Solwaraspora sp. WMMA2065: one gene and its partner. The main gene of each other region encodes a partner of the protein of the gene in region 2 in a complex. Links are inferred from orthologs where the notes say so. Each region holds a gene or a part of one and is shown on either strand. Other genes may lie near its edges.

Region 1 (6,481 bases), 1.7 Mb from region 2 along the record:
TCGTGATCTGGTTGATCCGGAACGTGGTGCCGGCCGCGTACCGCTCGGCCGAGGCCTCCCGGCTGAGCCACTCGGTGATCGCCGGGGCGGGTAGTCCCGGATAGGTGACCATGCCGTCCCGGACGACGTGGCTGAGTTCGACGAACCGTTTCTTGGTCGGTGTGCCCATGTCCGGCGAGGTTAGTGGGTGAGGGCGGATCGGTGGGCGGATAGGCTGGTAGGCCTGACCCCCCGCCCGGACCGGGCGTGGGGTTGTCGTCGCGTGCGCGCCGCCGAAGCGCGCACCACAGCAAGGCGTATCCCACCGCGAAGGTTGTGATCATGACCGCGCTCGCCGGCCTGCTCAGCGCCGCCCTCGCCGATCCCGCCCTGACCCGGGTACGGGATCTGGCCAAGATCGCCACGCCGGAAAAGGACGGGTTGGACGTCACCGCGCCGCCGGCGCTGCGTCCGTTCACCGTCGCGGCGGTGGCCGCCGAGGCGCAGGCGGGCGGGGCGGGGCGACCGGTGCTGGCGGTCACCGCGACCAGCCGGGAGGCCGACGACCTGGCCGCCGCCCTCGGTGACCTGCTGCCGGCCGGCCAGGTGGCGGTCTTCCCGAGCTGGGAAACGTTGCCGCACGAGCGGCTGTCGCCCCGCTCGGACACTGTCGGGCGGCGGCTGGAGGTGCTGCGCAGGCTCGCCCATCCGGATGCCGAGTCGGCGCGCGGGGTGACCGGTGCGCTGCGGGTGGTCGTGGCCCCGGTACGCTCCGTGCTGCAGCCTCAGCTCAAAGGGCTCGGTGACCTGGAACCCGTCCAGCTGGCACCGGGACGGGCGGCCAGCCTGGAGGAGGTCGTCGACCGGCTGGTCTCGATGGCGTACGCACGGGTCGACCTGGTCACCAAGCGCGGTGAGTTCGCGGTTCGCGGCGGCATCCTGGACGTGTTCCCGCCGACGGACGAGCACCCGTCCCGGGTCGAGTTCTGGGGCGACGACGTCGAGGAGATCCGTACCTTCGCCGTCGCCGACCAGCGCACCATCGAAGCCGTCGACCGCCTGTGGGCACCGCCGTGCCGCGAGTTGCTGCTCACCGAACCGGTCCGGCGGCGGGCCACCGAGCTGGCCCAGCAGCACCCCGAGCTCGGCGAGATCCTGGACAAGCTAGCCGAGGGCATCCCGGTCGAAGGCATGGAGTCCCTCGCCCCGGCCCTGCTCGACGGCACCGACAGCATGGAGCTGCTGCTGCACTGCATGCCGGCCGACACGCACGTACTGCTCTGCGACCCGGAGCGGATCCGCACCCGGGCGCACGATCTGGTCCGTACCTCGGCGGAGTTTCTCGAGGCCAGCTGGGCTGCGGCCGCCGTCGGTGGCCAGGCCCCGATCGACCTGGGCGCGGCCGCTTTCCGCGCCCTGGCCGAGGTACGCGCGGTGGCCGCCGCGCTCGACCAGCCGTGGTGGACGCTGTCCCCGTTCGGCCTGGCGGAAGCCGACAGCGCGACCGACCCGGCGTCTGACGTCGCGCCGTGGGAGGACGCGCTGGCCCCGGTGAGCGTCAGCCCGGACGTCGGGGACGCGATGGCCTTGGCCGCCGTCCCAGCGCCGCTCTACCACGGCGAGACCGCGCGGGTCGTCGACGACCTGTTGCGCTGGACCGGTGACGGTTGGTCGGTGGTGCTGGTCTTCGAGGGGCACGGGCCGGCGCAGCGCTCGGTCAGCGTGCTGCGCGACGCCGGGCTCGGCGCGACCCTCACCGAGACCGTGCCAAACGCGCCGAAAGCCGGCGAGCTGATCGTCACCTGCGGCCGGGTCGGCAACGGTTTCCTCGCCGAACGGGCCAGGCTCGCCATCGTCACCGGCGCCGACATCAGCGGCGGCCGGGGCGCGTCCACCAAGGACATGCGGAAGATGCCGAGCCGGCGGCGCAACACCATCGACCCGTTGGAGCTGCGCGCCGGCGACCACGTCGTGCACGAGCAGCACGGCATCGGCCGCTACATCGAACTGGTGCAGCGCAAGGTCAACGGCGCCGACCGGGAGTACCTGGTCATCGAGTACGCGCCGGCCAAACGCGGCCAGCCCGGCGACCGGCTGTTCGTGCCGACCGACCAGTTGGACCAGCTGTCCCGCTACGTCGGCGGGGAGCAGCCGACGCTGCACAAGATGGGCGGCTCGGACTGGCAGAAGGCCAAGACCCGGGCCCGCAAGGCGGTCCGGGAGATCGCCGCCCAGCTGATTCAGCTGTACGCGGCCCGCAAGGCCGCCAAGGGGCACGCGTTCGGCCCGGACACCCCGTGGCAGCGGGAGCTGGAGGACGCCTTCCCGTACACCGAGACTCCGGACCAGCTGGCGGCGATCGACGAGGTCAAGGGCGACATGCAGCAGTCGACCCCGATGGACCGGCTGATCTGCGGCGATGTCGGTTACGGCAAGACCGAGATCGCGGTACGGGCGGCGTTCAAGGCGGTACAGGACGGTAAGCAGGTGGCGGTGCTGGTGCCGACGACGCTGCTCGCCCAGCAGCACTACAACACGTTCGCCGAGCGGATGGCCCAGTTCCCGGTCGAGATTCGGCAGCTGTCCCGGTTCCAGACCCCCAAGGAGACCGAGCAGACGCTGACCATGGCCGCCGAGGGCACCGCCGACATCGTCATCGGCACCCACCGGCTGCTGCAGTCGGCCACCCGCTTCAAGGCACTCGGGCTGATCATCGTCGACGAGGAGCAGCGGTTCGGGGTGGAGCACAAGGAGCACCTGAAGTCGCTGCGCACCTCGGTCGACGTGCTGACCATGTCGGCGACGCCGATCCCGCGCACCCTGGAGATGGCGATCACCGGCATCCGGGAGATGTCGACGATCGCCACCCCGCCGGAGGAGCGCCACCCGGTGCTGACCGCCGTTGGAGCGTACGACGACAAGCAGGTCGCCGCCGCGATCCACCGCGAGCTGCTCCGCGACGGCCAGGTCTTCTACCTGCACAACCGGGTCGAGTCGATCGACAAGGCGGCCCGGCGGCTACGGGAGCTGGTGCCGGAGGCGCGGGTCGCGGTGGCGCACGGTCAGATGGGTGAGGACGCCCTGGAGAAGGTGATGGTCGGCTTCTGGGAGAAGGAGTTCGATGTCCTGGTCTGCACCACGATCGTCGAGTCCGGCATCGACATCCCCAACGCGAACACGCTGATCGTGGAGCGGGCCGACCTGCTCGGCCTGGCCCAACTGCACCAGATCCGGGGCCGGGTCGGTCGGGGTCGGGAGCGGGCGTACGCCTATTTCCTCTACCCGCGCGAGAAGCCGTTGACCGAGCACGCGCACGAGCGGTTGTCCACCATCGCCCAGCACACCGAGTTGGGCGCCGGCATGTACGTGGCGATGAAGGACCTGGAGATCCGGGGCGCCGGCAACCTGCTCGGCGGCGAACAGTCCGGCCACATCGAGGGCGTCGGGTTCGACCTGTATGTGCGGATGGTCGGCGAGGCGGTGCAGAACTTCAAGGGCGAGGCGCCCGACGACGCCGAGGCCGCCGAGGTGAAGGTCGACCTGCCGGTCGACGCGCACCTGCCGCACGACTACATCGGCGTGGAACGGCTTCGCCTGGAGATGTACCGCAAGCTGGCCGGGGCCCGCGACGCCGCCGCGCTGCAGGAGGTCGTCGCCGAGATGACCGACCGGTACGGCGAACCACCGGCGCAGGTCGGCAACCTGGTGGCGGTGGCGCGGTTCCGGCTGCTGGCAAAGGCGTACGGGCTGACAGACGTGTCGATGCAGGGCAAGCATGTCCGGTTCGCCCCGCTGGTGCTGCCCGACTCGAAGCAGCTGCGGCTCAAGCGTTACCACCCGGACTCGGTCTACAAGTCGGCCGCCGACCAGGTCAGCGTGCCCCGGCCGACGACCCGGCGGATCGGCGGCGAGCCGCTGCGCGACCAGGCGCTGCTGGACTGGTGCGCCCAGCTGCTGCGCGACGTGCTCGGTGACCCGCCGACCACGGGTGTCGTACTGTCGACGGACAGTGCCCGGGTCGGTGCACCGGCCGGTAGGGGTGCGTGAGAGAGTGTCGTCCATGCAGCGTGTCCGTCGTCTGGCGTCGATCACCGTCATTGCCCTGGTCGGGGTCGCCGCACTGTCCGCCTGTCGGTCGCAGCCCGGGGTCGCCGCCTACGTCGGCGACGAGCAGTACACCGAGGAGCAGGTGACCAGCCTCATCGACGACATGGCCGACCAGCTCGGCGAGCAGGCCGACCAGCAGGGTGCCCCGCCGCTGCCGACTCGGCAGCAGGTGGTCAGCGCTCTGGTGCTCGCCGACGTCTGCGCCCAGCTCGATGCGCCGAGCGGCGCGCAGCCGGTCTCCCCGGAGCAGTTGGGTCTGCCGCCCGCATCGGAGTACGGGCAGACGGCTTCGCAGGCCTGGACCTGTATCGTCGGTCTGCAGGCCGGCGGCCAGGTGCAGCCGACCCGGGAAGAGCTGTTCGACCTGGTCGAGAAGGGCCGGGCCGCTGGGGTGATCCCGGACGAGGTCACCGACGAGGAGGCCGCCGGCCAGCTCGACGGTGAGCAGTTGCGCTCCTCGCTGGCCGCCCGCGATGCGCTCGCCGACGCGGTCGCCGAGCAGGACGTGACGGTCAACCCGCGGTACCGTCCGCTGGAGTTTCCGGTGCTCAGCTTCCAGGCGCCTCAGGGCAACGTGATCGCGGTCGGCATCCCGCTGGGCGACGGCGACTCGGGCACGGTCTCCGAACGGCAGTGAACCCCCGGATCATCCTGCTGGTCACCTCGCCCCGGCTGCCGGCCGGGCTGCTCACCGCGCAGGCCTGGGACGTCGTACGCCGGTTTCCGGTGTTCGCCGCCGCGGACAGTGAGCTGGCCGCGGCGGTCAGCGTCGCCGGTGGCGCTGTCACTGTGCCGGCACCGAAGTCGGAGTCGGTTGAGGAGACGCTGCTGGCGGCCGCCGCCGAGCACGGTACGGCGGTGTGGCTGGCCGGTCCGGCCGGTGACGAGGACCTGGCCCGCCAGCTGGGTCTGCGGCTGGCCCGCGAGCCCGCACTGGCCGAGCTGGAGCTGATGTACGGCTCCTGGGATCCGCCCGGCGCCCGGCTGCTCGACGCGGTCGAGGTGATCGACCGGCTCGTCTCACCGGGCGGCGATCCGTGGAAGCGGCAGCAGACCCACGACTCGCTGGCGCGGTATCTGCTGGAGGAGAGCTACGAGGCGTACGACGCGATCTCCGCCGGTGACCTGACGGCGCTGCGCGACGAGCTGGGTGACGTGCTGCTGCAGGTGGTGCTGCACGCCAGACTCGCCCAGGAGCTGCCGGACGGTGAACGCTGGGACGTCGACGACGTGGCCGGTGGCCTGGTGGCGAAGATGATTCGCCGCAACCCGCACGTCTTCGCCGGTGTCGCGGTGGCCGACGTCGATGAGATCATCGACAACTGGGAGCGGATCAAGGCCGCCGAGCGGGCCGCGTCGGGTGTCGCTTCCGAGGCGGGCGGCACTGCCTCACCGATGGACGGGATCGTGCTCGCCCAGCCGGCGTTGTCACTGGCCGACAAGGTGCTGCGGCGGGCTGGACGCGCTGGGGTCGACGTACCGCTGCCGCAGCCGGACGCGGCCGACCTGAAGCCGGACGGTGCGGCGGATCCGTCGACGCGGCTCGGCGCGCAGTTGCTTGCGCTGGTCGCGCAGGCCCGAGCCGACGGCCTGGACGCCGAAGGCGCGTTACGCCGGGCAGCCCTCGCGTACGCCGCCGCCGTCCGCGCCGCGGCCGGGTGACGACAGTGACCGGGTGACGGCGGTGTGGCGTGGCGTCACCGGTCGGCACCGTCACCGGTCGTCGGCTCGGATACCTCCGGGCGGAGCCGGATGCCGATCAGTTCCAGGGTGAGGAACGTGACGACGCCGAAGAAGAGCGCGATGTCGGCGACGTTGCCGATGAACCAGTCGAAGTACGCGATGAAGTCGACGACGTGGCCCTGCCCGAACGACGGCTTCCGGAACAGCCGGTCGAGCAGATGGGTGAACGCCCCACCCAGCACCAGGCCGAGCGCCGTTGCCCAGGCCCGGGAGCGGGCCCGCCACGCGAACCAGGCGGTCACGCCGACGCCTATCGCGGCGGCGATGGTGAAGATCCACGTGGTGTTCTCGCCAAAGGAGAACGCGGCACCCGGGTTGTAGATCAGTTGAATGCCGAGGGCGTCGCCGATCAGCGGGGTCCGCTCGCCCCGGGTCAGCGTCGCCTCCGCCCACATCTTCGTCAGCTGGTCGACGACGAGCACCGTGGCGGCGATGACGAAGGCGAGCCATGGGGCGCGGCGGGTCCACCGTTGCCGCCGGGGCGCGCGTGCTGCCGTACCGCCGTCGGTCGGTTCGTGGATGCTCTCGTCGGTGCCGGCCTGCTCGTTCATGATCGGTGATTCTCCCACCGCTGCCCGGAAGTGCACAGCCGCGTCGACAGGCTCTCCGGACCCACGCCCGCACCCGGCCCGGCAGGTCGGAGCACGCCACT
Region 2 (8,088 bases):
GGGGTGCCTCGTTCGCCGCGTCGATCAGCACCTGCTCGCCGGTGCTGGTGCAGCGCAGCAGGTAGGAGTTGTTGTCCATCGGCCCGACCGCGATCTTGGTGATGGTGAGCCCGGTCAGCTCCCGGACGTCCGGCGCGCCGCCGACGGTGACATCTCCCTGGTAGGGCACCGGAACCTCCTGCTGGTCGTGGCTGGGCGGAATTGGCTTTCCCCGGCTGCCGTCAGAAGGCTACCGTTGCCGTGACGCGTCAGGCAGAGCTCTCCGGAGGGAGGTGGTGGTGACCGTGACTGTCCCCTGCGGTCCGTCCGCCTCTCCTTCCCACCGGGGTCGTCCGGCCGGTCCGGCCGGCGGGCACCCCACGACCTGACAAGGGTTCCCATGACGTTCGATCTCGCGTCCCTCGGCTGGGACGCCTTCCACGACCGTGCCCTGCCGGCTCCCGACACCGACCACCAGCCCGGCCGGGTGGCCCGGGTGGACCGCGGGGTGTGCACCGTACTGGTGGCCGACGGACCGATGCGGGCCAGTGTCGCCGGCGCGGTCCTCACCGCCGCCGCGTCCGACCCGGTGGCCCTGCCCTGCGCCGGCGACTGGGTGCTGGTGCGGACCTGGCCGGACGAGCGGACCACCGTCGAGCAGGTGCTGCCCCGGCGGACCGCGCTGGTGCGCCGTACCGCCGACAAGGACTCCACCGGGCAGGTGCTCGCCGCCAACGTCGACACGGCCGCCGTCGTCGAACCGATGCACCCGGCACCCGACCTGGGCCGCATCGAACGCTTCCTGGCGTTGGCCTGGGAGTCCGGCGCCGAGCCGGTGGTCCTGCTGACCAAGTGCGACGCGGTGGCCGACCCGGCGGCGGTGGGCGACCAGGTGTCCGCCGTGGCACCGGGCGTACCGGTCATCGCGGTCAGCGCGCAGCGCGGTGACGGCATCGACGAGGTGTCCCGGCTCGCGGCGCCCGGCCGCACCCTGGGGCTGCTGGGGCCGTCCGGGGCGGGCAAGTCGACGCTGGTGAATGCGCTGGCCGGCACCGAGGTGATGGGGGTGCAGGCCATCCGTCGGGTCGACGGCAAGGGCCGACACACCACCACCTACCGGGCGCTGATCCCGATCCCCGGCGGCGGGGCGGTGCTGGACACCCCGGGCGTACGGGCGGTGGGTCTGCTGGACTCCGCCGACGGCCTGGATGAGGCGTTCTCCGACGTGGCCGAGCTCGCCGCCGCCTGCCGGTTCGCCGACTGCGCGCACAGCGGTGAGCCGGGCTGCGCGGTGCGTGCCGCGATCGAGTCCGGCGACCTGCCGGTGCGCCGCTGGGAGAGTTGGCAGCGCCTGCAGCGGGAGGTCGCGCATGAGATGCGTCGCCGGGACGCGCGGCTGGCCGCCGCCGAGCGGGCCAGGTGGAAGCGGATCTCGAAGGAGAACCGGGCACGTAACCGGCAGCGGTGACGCCGGGTCAGCGGCCGGTCGGGTGTTCGCGCAGCCAGTCGTCGACGGTGTCGCCGCGGACCGCCGCGTACAGGTCGGCCGCGGCCGCGTCGTCGGGGAACACGACACTCTGCCCGGCCTGCTGACCGGTGCCCGCCGACGGCGAGGTGAGCATGGTCAGGTCGGTGCTGCGCAGCTGCCGCAGCGCCCACACCGTGTCGAACACCGAGGTGCCCTCGTCCACGGTGACCGCGTCGGCGGTGGCGCGCAGGAAGTCGTCGAGCCGGCCCGGGCTGGTGAGCAGCCCACTGCCGCTGGCCTGGTCCAGCACCGCCGCGATGATCTCCTGCTGGTGCCGCACCCGGGTGAAGTCGCCGTCGGCGAACTGCTTGCGCTGCCGGGCGTAGTCCAGCGCGGTGTCGCCGTCCATCTGCTGCAGCCCGGCGGTGAACTGCCGGTATGGCGGGTGGACCGAGGTGAACGACTCGTCGACGGCGAGTTCGATTCCGCCGACGGCGTCGATGATCTCGGCGAAGCCGGCGAAGTCGATGAGCACCACGTGGTCGATCCGGACCCCGGTGAATCCCTCCACGGTCTGCACCAGCAGCGGCGTCCCGCCGGTCGCGTACGCGGAGTTGATCTTGTCTTGGCGGCCGTCGCCGCCGTCCGGGTCCGGCACCCGGACCCAGGTGTCCCGGGGGATGGAGATCATCTGTACGCCGCCGCGGTCGGCCGGCAGGTGCGCCAGGATGATCGTGTCGGTGCGGGAACCGGAGGTGTCCGGATCCCGCGAGTCGCTGCCGACGATCAAGAAGTTCCTCGCCTGCTCGACGGCCTTGACCGGGCGTTGCGCCTCGGGCAGTGCGGTGAAGATCTCCACCTTGTCGACGTGCGACTCGACGGACCGGGCGTACAGCCACCCGGCGGCGGCGGTACCGCCGACCACCAGGATCAGCGACAGCCCTGTGACGAGCAGGGCGAGACGCAGCCAGCGGCCGCCACGGCGGCGGGAGGGCTGCTGCCCTGTCGTGCCGGGCGGCGACCCGTCGGTTTCGGGTACGGCCGCGTCGGGTTTGAGATTCGTATCGAGCATGACTCTCGCATCGGGCGTAGCGTTCGCGTCGACCGTGGCGTCGGAGACAGCGTCGGACATGGGACCAGAGGATACGGTGCCGCTGACCGGCCCGACATTGCCGGCTTGGTCGGTCCTGCCGGCCGGGTGGCAGCGGGGGCCGACCCGTCCCACCCCCCGATCGGACGGGCCGGCCCGCTGACACGTGGAGGAACCCCCTGCTCCACGCCAGGTCAATGGGTGACTTGACCAGTATGTGCAGTATGCCGGCCGATCCGGCCCGCCCGGGCGGTATCGGCGGGACTGGTTCCGGGGTACCTCGATCGGGTGACGACGTGTGTCGGGCAGAGTTGTCGGAGCCTGGGGCTACAGTTGCCGGGGCGTCGGCCAGGTCAGCTACAGACCACTGGCTAGAAGCGACGAAAATGACGATTCAGACACCCGACCAACGCAGATCTTGTGAGCCTCTACGGGAGCAGGCGGACCGTGGCCGACCGATTGATCATCCGTGGCGCGCGTGAGCACAACCTCCGCGACGTCAGCCTTGACCTGCCACGTGACGCGCTCATCGTGTTCACCGGGCTGTCCGGCTCGGGCAAGTCGAGCCTCGCGTTCGACACCATCTTCGCCGAGGGACAGCGGCGCTATGTCGAGTCGCTGTCGTCGTACGCCCGGCAGTTTCTCGGCCAGATGGACAAACCGGACGTCGACTTCATCGAAGGGCTGTCTCCGGCGGTCTCCATCGACCAGAAGTCCACCTCGCGCAACCCGCGGTCCACCGTCGGCACGATCACCGAGGTCTACGACTACCTGCGGCTGCTCTTCGCCCGGGTCGGCGAGCCGCACTGCCCGGTCTGCGGCGAGCGGATCTCCCGACAGACCCCGCAGCAGATCGTCGACCGGGTGCTGGCCATGCCCGAGGGCACCCGGTTCATGGTGCTCGCCCCGGTGGTGCGCGGGCGCAAGGGCGAGTACCTCGACCTCTTCGCCGATCTGCAGGCCAAGGGGTACGCCCGGGCCCGGGTCGACGGCGTGGTCCACCCGTTGACCGAGCCGCCGAAGCTCAAGAAGCAGGAGAAGCACACGATCGAGGTGGTCGTCGACCGGCTGACCGTCAAGGCCAGCGCCCGGCGTCGGCTGACCGACTCGGTGGAGTCGGCGCTCGGCCTCACCGGTGGCATCGTGCTGCTCGACTTCGTCGACCTCGCCGAGGACGACCCGGCCCGCGAGCGACGCTTCTCCGAGCACCTGGCCTGCCCGAACGATCATCCGCTGGCGATCGAGGACCTGGAGCCGCGGGTCTTCTCGTTCAACGCGCCCTACGGTGCCTGCCCGGAATGCGTCGGTCTGGGGACCAAGAAAGAGGTCGACGCGGAGCTGGTCGTCCCGGACGTGGAGCGCTCCCTGCGCGACGGCGCCATCCAGCCGTGGTCCGGCGGGCAGACCCAGGAGTACTTCGCCCGGCTGCTGGCCGCGCTCGGCGAGGCGGAGCACTTCGACCTGGACACCCCGTGGCGCAAACTGCCCAGCCGGGCGCAGAAGACCATCCTGTACGGCGCCGACGACCAGGTGCACGTCCGCTACCGCAACAAGTACGGCCGGGAGCGGTCCTACTACACCGGCTTCGAGGGCGTGGTGCAGTGGATCGAGCGGCGGCACACCGACACCGAGTCGGAATGGTCGCGGGAGAAGTACGAGGGCTACATGCGGGACGTGCCGTGCGGGTCGTGCGGCGGCGCCCGGCTCAAGCCCGAGGTGCTCGCGGTGACCGTGGCCGGGCGCAACATCGCCGAGGTGACCGGGCTGTCCGTCGGCGAGTGCGCCGACCTGCTGGGCGGGCTGGTGCTCACCGACCGGCAGAAGATGATCGCCGAGCGGGTGCTCAAGGAGATCAACGCCCGGCTGCGGTTCCTGGTCGACGTCGGACTGGACTACCTGTCGCTGGACCGCCCGGCCGGCACCCTGTCCGGCGGCGAGGCGCAGCGGATCCGGCTCGCCACCCAGATCGGCTCCGGCCTGGTCGGGGTGCTGTACGTGCTGGACGAGCCGTCGATCGGGTTGCACCAGCGGGACAACCACCGGCTGATCGAAACCCTGGTGCGGCTGCGCGGCCTGGGCAACACGCTGATCGTGGTCGAGCACGACGAGGACACCATCCGGACCGCCGACTGGATCGTCGACATCGGGCCGGGCGCCGGTGAGCACGGCGGCCGGATCGTGCACAGCGGGCCGGTCGACGAGCTACTGACCAGCGACGAGTCGCTGACCGGGGCGTACCTGTCCGGTCGCAGGGCGATCCCGGTGCCGGCCACCCGGCGGCCGGCGACGGCCGGCCGGGAGCTGGTGGTGCACGGCGCCCGCGAGCACAACCTGCGCAACCTGACCGTCACGTTCCCGCTCGGCCAGCTGATCGCGGTCACCGGGGTCAGCGGCTCCGGCAAGTCGACGCTGGTCAACGACATCCTCTACACCGTACTGGCCAACCAGATCAACAACGCCCGGCTGGTGCCCGGCCGGCACACCCGGATCACCGGGCTGGACCACGTGGACAAGGTCGTCGGCGTCGACCAGTCGCCGATCGGCCGTACCCCACGGTCGAATCCGGCGACCTACACCGGGGTGTTCGACCACGTCCGCCGGTTGTTCGCCGAGACGACCGAGGCCAAGGTGCGCGGCTACGGTCCGGGGCGGTTCTCGTTCAACGTCAAGGGCGGCCGGTGCGAGGCGTGCTCGGGCGACGGCACCATCAAGATCGAGATGAACTTCCTGCCGGACGTCTACGTGCCGTGCGAGGTCTGCAAGGGCGACCGGTACAACCGGGAGACCCTCGAGGTCCACTACAAGGGCCGCACCATCGCCGAGATTCTGCAGATGCCGATCGAGGAGGCTGCCGACTTCTTCGAGGCCATCCCGGCGATCCACCGGCACCTGAAGACCCTGGTCGACGTCGGCCTGGGCTACGTACGGCTCGGCCAGCCGGCGCCGACCCTGTCCGGCGGCGAGGCACAGCGCGTCAAGCTCGCCTCCGAGTTGCAGAAACGCTCCACGGGCCGGACCGTCTACGTGCTCGACGAGCCGACCACCGGGCTGCACTTCGAGGACATCCGCAAGCTGCTGACCGTGCTGGCCGGTCTGGTCGACAAGGGCAACACCGTGGTGGTCATCGAGCACAACCTCGACGTGATCAAGACCGCCGACTGGCTGATCGACATGGGGCCGGAGGGCGGGCACCGGGGCGGCACCGTGGTGGCCGCCGGCACGCCGGAGGAGGTCGCCGAGGTCGCCGAGAGCCACACCGGGGCGTTCCTGCGCCCGGTCCTGGGCCGCGCCGGCGACGCCGGTGGAGCCGCCGCCGCGTCCGCGCGGGCCGCGAAGGCCAACGGTACGCCCGGCCGGACGAAGAGCCCGACGGCCAGAGCCAAGCGCGGCACTGGTGGGCGCCGGGCGGCCGAAGCCGTCGCACAGCATTGACACAGCTCCCGTACAGCGGCGTCTACGGCTGCGTATGAATCATGGTCCTACCGTCATACCGGGATGAACCGTTCGTGACGCGTCGCCGTTTCTACTGGCGTGGCCACGGACGACCAGCCGTGGCAACTGACAGGAGGCAAGCTGAATGACTGAGCACCAGACGACGACCGACACCGGTCCGACCAGCCGCCGGGCGCTGCTGATCGGCGCAAGCGGGGTCGGAGCGACCGTGGCGCTCGCCGCCTGCGGCACCGGTACCGACGACGACCTGGGCGACGGTGCGAACGCGCCGGTCGACGCGGGCCAGCCCGCCGGCACGGACGGCGGTACGGACAGCGGAACGGACGGCGGCGGCGACACCGGGTCCGGCGGCGACGGGCTCACCACCGGCCAGGTGCCGGTCGGCAGCGGCGTCATCCTCGCCGCCCAGGGGGTCGTGGTCACCCAGCCCGCCGAGGGAGAGTTCAAGGCATTCAGCAACGTCTGCACCCACCAGGGCTGCCCGGTGGCCAACCTCGACGGTGGCACCATCAACTGCACCTGCCACTTCAGCAGCTTCTCCATTTCCGACGGCTCGGTGCTCTCCGGCCCGGCGTCGGCGCCGCTGGAGGAGAAGACCATTACCGTCGACGGCGAGACCATCTCGGTGGCCTGACGGGTCCGGTCGTCCGCGTCCGCCGGGTGCGTGCCGCCCACGCGGACGCGGACGACCGGAGCTGTCACAGCCCTGGACTACGCTGACGGCGATGCCAGATCCGTCCAGCTACCGCCCTGCCCCCGGCACCATCCCGGACTCGCCGGGGGTCTACCGGTTCCGTGATCCCACCGGGCGGGTCATCTACGTCGGCAAGGCCAAGAGCCTGCGCAGCCGGCTCAACTCCTACTTCGGCGACCTGTGGCAGCTGCACCAGCGCACCCAGCAGATGGTCACCACCGCCGCGTCGGTCGACTGGGTGACCGTCGGCAGCGAGGTCGAGGCGCTGCAGCTGGAGTACCTCTGGATCAAGGAGTACGACCCCCGGTTCAACGTCCGCTACCGGGACGACAAGTCCTACCCGTACCTGGCGGTGACGCTGGACGAGGAGTTTCCCCGGCTGCAGGTGATGCGCGGGGCGAAACGCAAAGGGGTGCGTTACTTCGGGCCGTACTCGCATGCCTGGGCGATCCGCGAGACCCTCGACCTGCTACTGCGGGTCTTCCCGGCGCGGACCTGCTCGGCCGGGGTGTTCCGGCAGGCCGGCCAGGTCGGGCGGCCGTGTCTGCTCGGCGACATCGGCAAGTGCTCGGCACCGTGCGTCGGCCGGGTCGACGCCGCCGGGCACCGGGCAATCGTCGACGAGTTCTGCGACTTCATGGCCGGGCGCACCGACACCATGGTGCGCCGGTTGGAGCGGGACATGCACGACGCCGCCGAGGCGTTGGAGTTCGAACGGGCCGCCCGGCTGCGTGACGACGTCGCCGCGCTGCGCAAGGCGATGGAGAAGCAAACCGTCGTGCTCGGTGACGGCACCGACGCCGACGTGGTCGCCTTCGCCGAGGACCCGCTCGAAGCCGCGGTGCAGGTGTTCCACGTCCGCGGCGGCCGGGTACGCGGTCAGCGCGGCTGGGTGGTGGAGAAGGTCGAGCAGCTGACCGCCGCCGACCTCGTCCATCACTTCTGCACCCAGGTGTACGGCCCCGAACAGGGTGAGACCGACGTGCCCCGGGAGTTGCTGGTGCCCGAGCTGCCGGCCGACGCGCCGGCGCTCGCCGACTGGCTGACCGCCCGCCGGGGCGGCCGGGTGACGCTGCGGGTGCCGCAACGCGGCGACAAGCGCGCCCTGATGGAGACGGTGGCCCGCAACGCCGGCGAGGCGTTGACCCGGCACAAGCTGCGCCGGGCCAGTGACCTGACCACCCGCGGCCAGGCGTTGGAGGAGATCGCCGAGGCCCTGGGGCTGGCCGCCGCGCCGTTGCGTATCGAGTGTTTCGACGTGTCGCAGATCCAGGGCACCGACGTGGTGGCCAGCCTGGTGGTGTTCGAGGACGGGCTGCCCCGCAAGGCCGAGTACCGCCGGTTCGCGGTCCGCGGCGCGACCGACGACCTGTCCGCGATGAGCGAGGTGCTGCGCAGACGCTT

The links. The genes of interacting proteins can lie anywhere in the genome.
Region 1: the proteins of uvrA (region 2) and mfd are in contact, whole or in part, in a crystal structure (PDB 4DFC), measured with the Escherichia coli proteins. The link is inferred for Solwaraspora sp. WMMA2065 from one-to-one orthologs.

The regions. Positions count from the first base shown.
Region 1 is NZ_CP128361.1:3,838,927-3,845,407, reverse strand. What follows is about bases 1-4,226. They hold mfd (transcription-repair coupling factor), read left to right. Parts: upstream 1-321; coding sequence 322-4,026; downstream 4,027-4,226. Other genes in these bases: O7610_RS17435 (hypothetical protein), read left to right, coding at 4,040-4,226; O7610_RS17445 (cyclase family protein), read right to left, coding at 1-169. Outside these bases: more of O7610_RS17435, read left to right, coding at 4,227-4,723; O7610_RS17430 (nucleoside triphosphate pyrophosphohydrolase), read left to right, coding at 4,720-5,748; O7610_RS17425 (signal peptidase II), read right to left, coding at 5,784-6,380. UniProt on the Escherichia coli protein: Couples transcription and DNA repair by recognizing RNA polymerase (RNAP) stalled at DNA lesions. Mediates ATP-dependent release of RNAP and its truncated transcript from the DNA, and recruitment of nucleotide excision repair machinery to the damaged site.
Region 2 is NZ_CP128361.1:2,160,519-2,168,606, reverse strand. The notes cover bases 2,592-6,169. They hold uvrA (excinuclease ABC subunit UvrA), read left to right. Parts: upstream 2,592-2,984; coding sequence 2,985-5,969; downstream 5,970-6,169. Other genes in these bases: O7610_RS09800 (Rieske (2Fe-2S) protein), read left to right, coding at 6,115-6,169. Also shown: O7610_RS09820 (MBL fold metallo-hydrolase), read right to left, coding at 1-169; O7610_RS09810 (LCP family protein), read right to left, coding at 1,455-2,579; more of O7610_RS09800, read left to right, coding at 6,170-6,624; excinuclease ABC subunit UvrC, read left to right, coding at 6,716-8,088. UniProt on the Escherichia coli protein: The UvrABC repair system catalyzes the recognition and processing of DNA lesions. UvrA is an ATPase and a DNA-binding protein. A damage recognition complex composed of 2 UvrA and 2 UvrB subunits scans DNA for abnormalities.